One region of the Paenibacillus sp. UNC217MF genome, then DNA from elsewhere that is predicted to be linked to it. Evidence: riboswitches for the same ligand, from Rfam matches in the RefSeq annotation. Region 1 holds a riboswitch; the other holds the start of a gene.
The links. Region 1 has a riboswitch for FMN ahead of BP95_RS0104380 (DMT family transporter). Riboswitches for the same ligand answer to the same signal wherever they lie in the genome.

Region 1 (4,553 bases):
TAGAGTCCGGTCATTAAAGATACCACGTGGTGGTCGCAGATAAGGCATATCCTGCTTGCCCGTGACAGCTGATACCGCCTGTTTGACCTTATCCAGTTCGGTTCGTATCTGCTCATCCGATATGGTGGTCATATCCGGATGACTCCACGAGTGATTGCCGATCAGATGTCCCTCGTTAATCATTCGCTTCAGTAGATCTGGCTGCGTATTTACATAATGTCCGGTAACGAAAAAGATGGCTGGAACCTTCTTCGCCTTCAACGTATCCAGAATTTGAGCCGTGTATCCATTTTCGTATCCGTTATCGAAGGTTAAGTAAATCATTTTTTTGTTTGTATCTCCGAGAAAAATAGCTCCGTGCTTCTCAATCGTCGGTTTGAAGCCTTCCTCGTCAATCGAAGGAAGCTTGCCGTTTACACTCTTCTTGAATCCAAAGTGGAATGCGGGACCCTGTCCGGCGTATGCGGCTGGCTGAATGCTTGCGGCAAGCAAGCAGAGGAGAGCAGTGGCAATCAGAATGCGTTTCATATGCAAATATACTCCTTGATGTAGGTTAGAATCGGTCAATCATGGCTTACTATTCCATATTTGCAGTAAACTTATACGCACTGATACCTATGCATTCCTAATGCGAATCCAAGTAATCCTTATTTGTTGTTAGACTGCTTCATCTTCTCCAACTCTTCTGAGACGACGAAGGCAAGATCTTCGTTGTTGTACATGGACAGCACGGCGAACAAAGTGTCGTCAGGGATCGGTCCGGCCTCCTCCTTCGGAACCGTAAGATCAATTGCCTGCTGCAATCGATAGTTGTCGCCCTGCTTCGGGTATGCGCGATGATAGAGCTCGGCTGGATCAAGATCATGGTTCACACACCATTGTGCAAAGATAAGAATCATCATTTGCTCATCCCGCTCATAATTGTCGATAATTTGTTGTTCTACTGCACTACGCGTCATTGCAAAAACTCCCTTACATAGATTCATACAGCTTATTATAACGAAGATGAATTGTGATTCTCAATCCTATTGCTCAATTGAGAGGGAGAGACGTTGCAATGATCGGACTGTAATGCCATTGGGAGATGAATGCTCATACTTACTTACTCGCTTAGCTTAGAAAGCGTCGGATATATATGGATGAAGTCGCGGAACGAACTGCTCTAGAGTTTCAATACTGTTGATGGAACCTGCAATAAATCCGTTATCGAATAATTCGCATGGTCGCTGATAACCTAGCAGCATAGTTGTGAGTGCTCTAATGTTCATGGACAGGGTGTTGGTCGTGTTGACAGTGGTACGAACCTGCTTCTCATTGTGAGAGTGAATAGCAGCTTGCCCGTTCTCAAATTGAATGACTACATTATTCCACGGAGCCTGGTCGTCACTTATGTACAGAGAGAGGGGAGGGTGTGCAGGTACAGGTGCAAACGTATATTGCTGTAGAAATAATGTAATATCTACAATTCGTGCCATGACAAAAGGTTGTATGGTACGCACAATTCGTGGAAGGTTCAAGGCGAAAAACAGGCGCTCATTCTCACAAAGACGCATATTTACTTGCTCTACCATAGAATCATGCTGACAAATATAATTCCATAGCCCCTGTCTAGAATCCCTTGTAACGCACATGAATTCATGTACATGCATAGCATTATTTTTTATCTCATACAACATATACCCTTGAGGCTGCGAATGCTCACTATAGTAGACCGCCGCGGTGCGATGATGATAGTGAGCAAGCCACCATTCGTGATCGCGAACGACCATACCTGAATGCTGTGATGACCATGCGTCATATACCGCTTCAATATCAGTAGAATGCGTATCCTTGGTAAAGCGGCGAACAATGCCTGCCAGTTCAGGATTCAATGGAATTAGATCATGACGGGTAAATTGGCAAGTCATGCGGTCGCTGAATACTTCCCAGCCTGCTTTGCGATAGAAGGGGATGGAGAAAGGATAGAGCATGGATATAGAAGTTCCAGCGGCCTGCATCACGCGCAGTGAGTGGTGCAGCAATTGCTTGGCATATCCTTTGCGTCGAAATTCAGGATAGGTGGCAACCCCACCGATTCCACCCATCTTCAGCTTATTCTGGCCGATATAGATGTGAAAAGGAAGGATATGAAGCTTCGCAGCGAGCTTGCCTTCATCGTACACACCAAAAATCTCATGTTTCCCCAACTTATGCAAATAGTTATCATAGTCTTCAGGATCAACGCTGTACTGGAAAGCATACTCGGATAGCGATATGGCTTCAGTAAACTGTTCCTTGCTCAAACGGACAATTGACATTGACAATCCCCCTCAATAAATGATTGTGCCGCTGTATATGATCTATTGTAGATGAAATAGACAGGGATGCAACGATTGAATGAAGAAGGGTCGATTGAAAAGTCGGGATGGTAATATATGCAAATGGTGAAAACTTTCATGAAAATGCGAAATGTCATATTGCTCAATCTGAAAATCTAGATATAATGAAGTCAGGGCATGTCAAGGAAGCAACAGCATGCTACTATGTGGATTGAATATGGATCTTCAGGGCAGGGTGAAATTCCTGACCGGCGGTATGGGTGCAGCTGCACCCGAGCCCGCGACTCGTTGTTCGCTTACTCGGTTACTTGTAACATGTAAGCATCGAACGGAAGAACAGCGACTGACTTGGTGAAAAGCCAAGGCCGACGGTATAGTCCGGATGGAAGAAGATCTCGCACACGTTGTTTGGTACAACTGCATACAACAACAGGTCTAATGCGAATTTTTCTCTTCTGCATGTCTAGATCCTATATTCAACAACCTTGGAGGTTATTGAATATGGAACATCGTATCCAGGCCGACACACGCATGAGCAGCTCCGCAAGAGGAGTATGGTTCGTTGCGATGGGCGCGGCACTGTGGGGAATTGGCCCACTGTTCCGGGTATGGGTCATGGAGTCTATGACTTCGACCCAAATTGTATTGATTGAGCATCTGATGCTCGCCTTGTACGCGATCCCGGTGTTATGGATGCACCGGAAAGAGCTGCGCAACTGCACATGGAAGCATGTACTGGCATTGCTGTTCCTGTCATGGGGCGGCTCAGTAGTAGCGACCATTATGTTTACCGAAGCATTTGCACATGGTGATGCGAATGGCGTACTGCTGCTGCAGAAGCTGCAACCAGTCTTTGCAATTATTTTAGCGCGGCTGTTGTTGAAGGAGACGCTTCCGCGTCGCTTCTCGCTACTGCTTATTCTTGCTATTATCGGTACGTATTTATTGACATTTGGATGGTCTTTGCCAATTGGGCATTATAATGAAGTCATTGGCTTCAGCAGTCTATTGGCACTTGGAGCAGCGTTCCTATGGGGCGGTTCCACAGTTATGGGACGGTTGCTTCTCGACAGAATGGAATATGAGACGGTCACATCGCTGCGATTTTTGATGGCACTCCCTCTGCTCATCGTGCTGACATCATGGGAGTCACCAAGCTGGAATTTCGCCGCATCAGAATGGGGGACACTGTCGTTCTACATCTTCTTGCAGGCTCTTCTTCCAGGATTGGTTAGTCTCTTGCTGTATTATCGCGGTCTATCGACTACCAAGGCCTCATATGCGACTCTGGCTGAGTTGTCATTCCCATTGGTAGGGATGATGATGAATTGGTTCGTGTTCCATCAGGCGGTCACTGCAGCGCAAATTTCAGGCTTCGTTCTCATCTGGATTGCGTTGTATATGGTATCAAGACAAAATTAATCGGCGGTGGCAGTGCAATGATTCTTAATGAAGTTGCTGTCAATCGTCTTCCATAAATGATAAGAGACCCTGTCTGCTATGCCTTGAACGCATAGCAGACAGGGTCTCTTATGTTAGTTAGGTTAGAAGAAGGAATTGATAGCGACAAGAATGATGATAGCTCCGCTTAGCACCGTGCTGAATTGTCCTACTGTATAGCGTCCTATGCGAATGTTGGCCATCTTCTGCCCAAGCACGGCACCCAGCCACAATGTGACAAAACTGCCGATCGCTGCGGTTAGGGATATGGCGAGCGGTGATAATCCGATAAGTCCAGCACTTAGGCCATTTGTAAGCGCATTGGCAGACAGTGCAACACCAAGCACAGCTGCTTCCCATAAGTTAATCGTTCCCGATTTATCCTTATCCGCTTCCTCTGGTCTCTGCAGCATTCGTTCTAGTGAAGAGCTTGAATTAGCTTCACTGCTTGCTTCTACTGCTGTGGTCTCCGTCGAGCTGCCATGGTGAGAGGTCAGTAGAACAATGCGGATGCCGACAATAAGCAGGATGAGTGCGGCAAGCAAGGTAGGCAGTATACCAGGAAGAACCTGCGATATCCATTGACCGAACATGAGACCGGCCATACTGAAAATGAAGCAGATGAGCGAAATGAATAGATTCGAAAGCACTCCAATTCGTATTTTCCGTATTCCGTACGATATTCCCACCCCTAAATTATCTATACTCGAAGCGACTGCTAATCCTATAATCATAATCCATTGCATGATGAATCTCTCCCTTGGTTAATTCCCTTGATTCGAAGTAATAAATGGT
Region 2 (4,553 bases), on a different contig from region 1:
AATGCCAGTAGTCGTATCTACGTGATCAATAGATACGGTAAATGCCGTACCGTGATTGTCCGTGTTGTGTGCAACCATTGGGTGAAGCTCAAGCTCCTCGGCACGCTCCTGCGTAATAGGTACGCATACCAATCCTCGGCCTTCTGTAATCATGAAGTTAATAACTTCCGGTGTTGCCTTGTCGGCTAACGCGATAAAGTCGCCTTCATTTTCCCGATCTTCGTCATCAACCACAATGATGACCTTGCCCTGCTTCAAATCTGCAATTGCGTCCTCTATCGAATCAAAGTGAAATGCTTCCTTCATGTTGTTCCTCCCCTTTCACCATTACATAAAACCATGCTCTGCCAAAAACGCTGCATTAAGACCTCCAGAACCAGAACGATTCGAATCCTTTGTCTCGTTCTCCGGCCCCGATCTACCATACCGGAGCAAATGATCCACATACTTGCCAAGCACATCACATTCAATGTTGACGGTATCACCCGGCTGCTTGCGCTGAAGAGCGGTTTGTGCCAACGTATGTGGAATAATCGATACGGCAAACTCTCCATGCTCTGCTCGTGTTAGGGTTAAGCTGATGCCGTCAATGGTGACAGAACCTTGTGGAATCATATATTTCGCCATCTCAGGCCGACTCGCCCGACATTCGATGACGACAGCATTCGCATCTCTTGTTCGTCCCACAATCGTTGCAAGACCATCTACATGTCCTTGCACAATATGACCGCCGAATCGCCCGCCTGCTGCCATTGCACGCTCTAGATTGACCGGATCGCCCGGCCTTAAATCCTTCAAATTCGTGTGGCGAAACGTCTGCGGCATCACATCCGCCATGAAGGAGGTGCCATCATATGACGTTGATGTCAGGCATACACCATTGACAGCGATGCTGTCCCCCAGCTTCATGCCATCTAGAACCTTAGATGCTCGGATGTGAAGCACCATCGCCTCACCCCGCTTCATCACAGACTGCAGTGAGCCCACTTCTTCAATCAGTCCGGTGAACATTGCTATGCTCCTCCTTTATGCTGGAATGAGTCAAATGCTCCACCTCACGCTTGCCGAAAGGATATCCTGTGATGCAGATATTATCTCCGAGCTTCTCAACCTCCACATGCTGAAGCCGGTATGCATCCTGCATCCTCTCTACACCTTCAAACACAAAACTACCAGGCGCATGCTGACCGCCGACGACAATCGGAGCCATAAATATTGCAACTTTGTCGACCAGCTTCTTCTCTAGCATCGCCCCATTCAATCGACCTCCACCTTCAAGGAGTATGGATCCGATCTCATGTTGGCCACACCATTCCATCATCTGCTGAAGGTCTACCTTCTCGCCTTCACCGCACTCGATAACCTCTACGCCTCTGGACACCAATTCACGCCGCTTCTCCCCGCTTGCCCGTGCAGTTGTGAAGATGCAGGTTCGTGCAGCTTGATCGGTTACGACGTTGGCGTCCATAGGGATCCGAAGCTTCGAGTCTACAATCAAGCGCACTGGGTTTACCCCAGGGACCGACAGACGTGTTGTCAGCGATGGATCATCCGCAAGCACAGTGCCTATGCCTACCATAATCGCTTGATGACGGTGCCTCATCGAATGAACGAGTTCACGACTTCGCTCATTCGAGATCCACTTGCTGTCCCCAGTCGAAGTGGCGATCTTGCCGTCCAGCGTACTTGCTGTCTTGAGGGTAACGAACGGAATGCCGGTCGTAATATGCTTAGCGAACATTTCAATCAGTGCGAGACCTCTCTCCCGAAGCACATCCAACGTTATCCCAATTCCATGATCCTTCAGTAGAGCAATTCCTCTCCCTGCAACCGCTGGATTCGGATCGACGCAAGCGATCACGACACGGGCAATTCCCGCTTCAATCAATCGCAGACTGCAAGGCGGTGTTCTCCCATAGTGGCTGCATGGCTCAAGGGTCACATACGCAGTCGCTCCTCTCGCCGCTTCACCAGCCATCTGTAAAGCATAGACTTCCGCATGGCCTTCACCACGCCGCAAATGAGCTCCAAGACCGACGATTCGTCCCTCGTTCACAATGACACAGCCAACTGCAGGGTTCACATCGGTCTGTCCAAGCACCTGCTCTGCCATGTTCACAGCGAGCTGCATGTACAGTTCATCATTGATAACAGCAGACATTAGGTATCCTCCTTTCCACAAACAGATCAAGGCTAACGCAAAAAAGCCCTTCGGATCCTCCGAAGGGCATGATTGATTGAGCTTACAGGTATGTACTTAATTTCACAATAGTCGCACATAAGCATAATTTCCATTTGTATATGACAAATAAAACCGACAACAAGGATGTTCTCAGCAAACTGCAACGATTTCGCATATGTCAAATACGACGATAGATGAATAGAAAACCTCGCGCTTACGCAGGTATTCGCCGTCCATTTCGCCTGGAATGCTCATGAAATTGTGAAAATAAGAACTTGAAAGAACTAATTATCGAGTTCTTCTCTCCTGACGCCCCTTCTCCCATCCAGACTATACTGTCGGCTCTGGAGTTGCACCAGATCCACCGTGTGGACGAATCCACCCGGGTCACGGACTAAGAACATCTTGCACACGCAAGAATAGGTTCATCACCGCCGGTCGGGAATTTCACCCTGCCCTGAAGGTCTGTCATTCGTATTGCTATAAAATTAGTTTCTAAGATGTTGCACTTAGAAGTGTACCACCTGACCTGGTAAAATGCAACTTGTGTCGCTTCACCGCATGGAACATTCAGCTGCGTTCAAATAAAAAAGACGTGCAGCAGCCAAGCTGCATACACGCCTTCCCTCAATTATTTCTATTCTTCCACGATTGTAACTTGCTTCATCTTGTCGCCTTGCTTAACAGCATCTACATGCTCCATGCCCTCTACAATTTTGCCAAATACCGTATGCACGCCATCCAAGTGAGGGAATGCATCGTAAGTGATGTAGAATTGGGAACCGCCTGTATCCTTGCCGGCATGCGCCATCGCAAGTACACCACGCTCATGCTTGTGCGGGTTGCCTTTTGTCTCACATTTGATTGTGTAGCCTGGGCCGCCTGTACCTGTTCCGTGCGGGCAACCGCCTTGAGCTACAAAGCCCGGAATAACACGGTGGAATGTCAAGCCGTTATAGAAACCTTCGTTGGACAGCTTCTCAAAGTTTGCAACGGTACCTGGTGCCTCTTGCTCATGGAGCTGGATTTTCACCGTGCCGCCTTTTTCCAATTCAATCAATGCATATTTGCTCATCATGTATCGTCTCCTTCCATATGTACAATGCTCACGCTTGCTCATCCGATTATACGTTATTTCATAACAAAAAGAAAACACCCGATTTCTGCCTCATCGTTATGCCACGGCAAGACAGAAGATTGGGTGTTGTAATAGTTTCCATATCTGGTGTAACTTCGAATATGAAATTCAACTGCTGCCGCGGATCTTGCAATCGTCACATCCCGTACTATTTCAGCGCTGGCTCCTTGCGCAGACGAGCTGGAATGCAGTCATTGCGCACGATATCTTCATGCGACTCACGACGTACAACAATATCCGCTTCCCCGTTGTGCACGAATACGACAGCTGGTCTTGGAATACGGTTATAGTTGCTTGCCATCGAATAATTGTACGCACCTGTGCAAGACACAGCCAACAGATCGCCCTGCTGGACGGCAGGAAGCACAGCATCCCAGATCAGCATATCGCCGCTTTCGCAGCATTTTCCTGCTATCGACACTGTCTCCGTGGACTCATTAGTCGCACGGTTAGCAAGCAGTGCCTCATAACGAGACTCATACAGCGCTGGTCGAGGGTTGTCGGTCATCCCTCCATCAACAGCTACATATTTGCGCACGCCTGGAATATCCTTCACAGAGCCAACTGTATACAGTGTTGTTCCCGCTTCTCCAACAATACTGCGGCCTGGCTCTACCCAAATTTCAGGCAAGCATTCTCCGATGTCAGCAAAATGCTGCTTTACAGCATCTGTAATGGCCTTTACATAATCGCGAACATGCAGAGGCGTATCCCCTTCTACATAGCGGATGCCAAAGCCGCCGCCCAAGTTCACAACCCGGAATGCGATCCCTAGCTGTTCCTTCACCCCACGAGCAAATTGTGCAACGCGTTCAACCGCCATTTGGAATCCTTCAGTTTCGAAGATTTGAGATCCGATATGCGAGTGGATGCCCAGCAGCTCCAAATGAGTTGCATCCGCCGCATGACGCACAGCCTCAAGCGCCGTGCCATTGCCGATGTCAAAGCCAAACTTCGAATCCGTCTGACCTGTCGAAATGTATTCATGCGTATGTGCCTCAACCCCTGGTGTAACGCGGAGCAGCACAGGTACGGACTGATTGCGTTCTTGGCAAATTGCATTCAACAGCTTCAGCTCCGTGAAATTATCAACAACAAAGCAGCCAATGCGGGCATCAAGCGCCATTTCGATCTCCTCGGGCGTCTTATTATTCCCATGGAAGTGGATTCGCTGGGCCGGGAATCCAGCCTGCAAGGCTGTATACAATTCCCCTTCCGATACAACATCCAGCG

Region 2: linked by a shared signal. The riboswitch ahead of ribD (bifunctional diaminohydroxyphosphoribosylaminopyrimidine deaminase/5-amino-6-(5-phosphoribosylamino)uracil reductase RibD) and the one ahead of BP95_RS0104380 (DMT family transporter) in region 1 are both predicted to bind FMN.

Annotation. Positions count from the first base shown of each region.
Region 1 covers NZ_JMLT01000008.1:193,745-198,297, reverse strand. Annotated here, with positions in the region: gene pdaA (delta-lactam-biosynthetic de-N-acetylase) at 1-528, opposite strand, end outside; gene BP95_RS0104395 (hypothetical protein) at 648-959, opposite strand; gene BP95_RS0104390 (GNAT family N-acetyltransferase) at 1,116-2,297, opposite strand; FMN riboswitch at 2,536-2,716, shown strand; gene BP95_RS0104380 (DMT family transporter) at 2,820-3,740, shown strand; gene ytaF (sporulation membrane protein YtaF) at 3,863-4,504, opposite strand.
Region 2 covers NZ_KK366027.1:984,697-989,249, forward strand. Annotated here, with positions in the region: gene BP95_RS0120465 (bifunctional 3,4-dihydroxy-2-butanone-4-phosphate synthase/GTP cyclohydrolase II) at 1-306, opposite strand, end outside; gene ribE (riboflavin synthase) at 328-1,011, opposite strand; gene ribD (bifunctional diaminohydroxyphosphoribosylaminopyrimidine deaminase/5-amino-6-(5-phosphoribosylamino)uracil reductase RibD) at 992-2,161, opposite strand; FMN riboswitch at 2,492-2,651, opposite strand; gene BP95_RS0120480 (peptidylprolyl isomerase) at 2,820-3,257, opposite strand; gene lysA (diaminopimelate decarboxylase) at 3,469-4,553, opposite strand, start outside.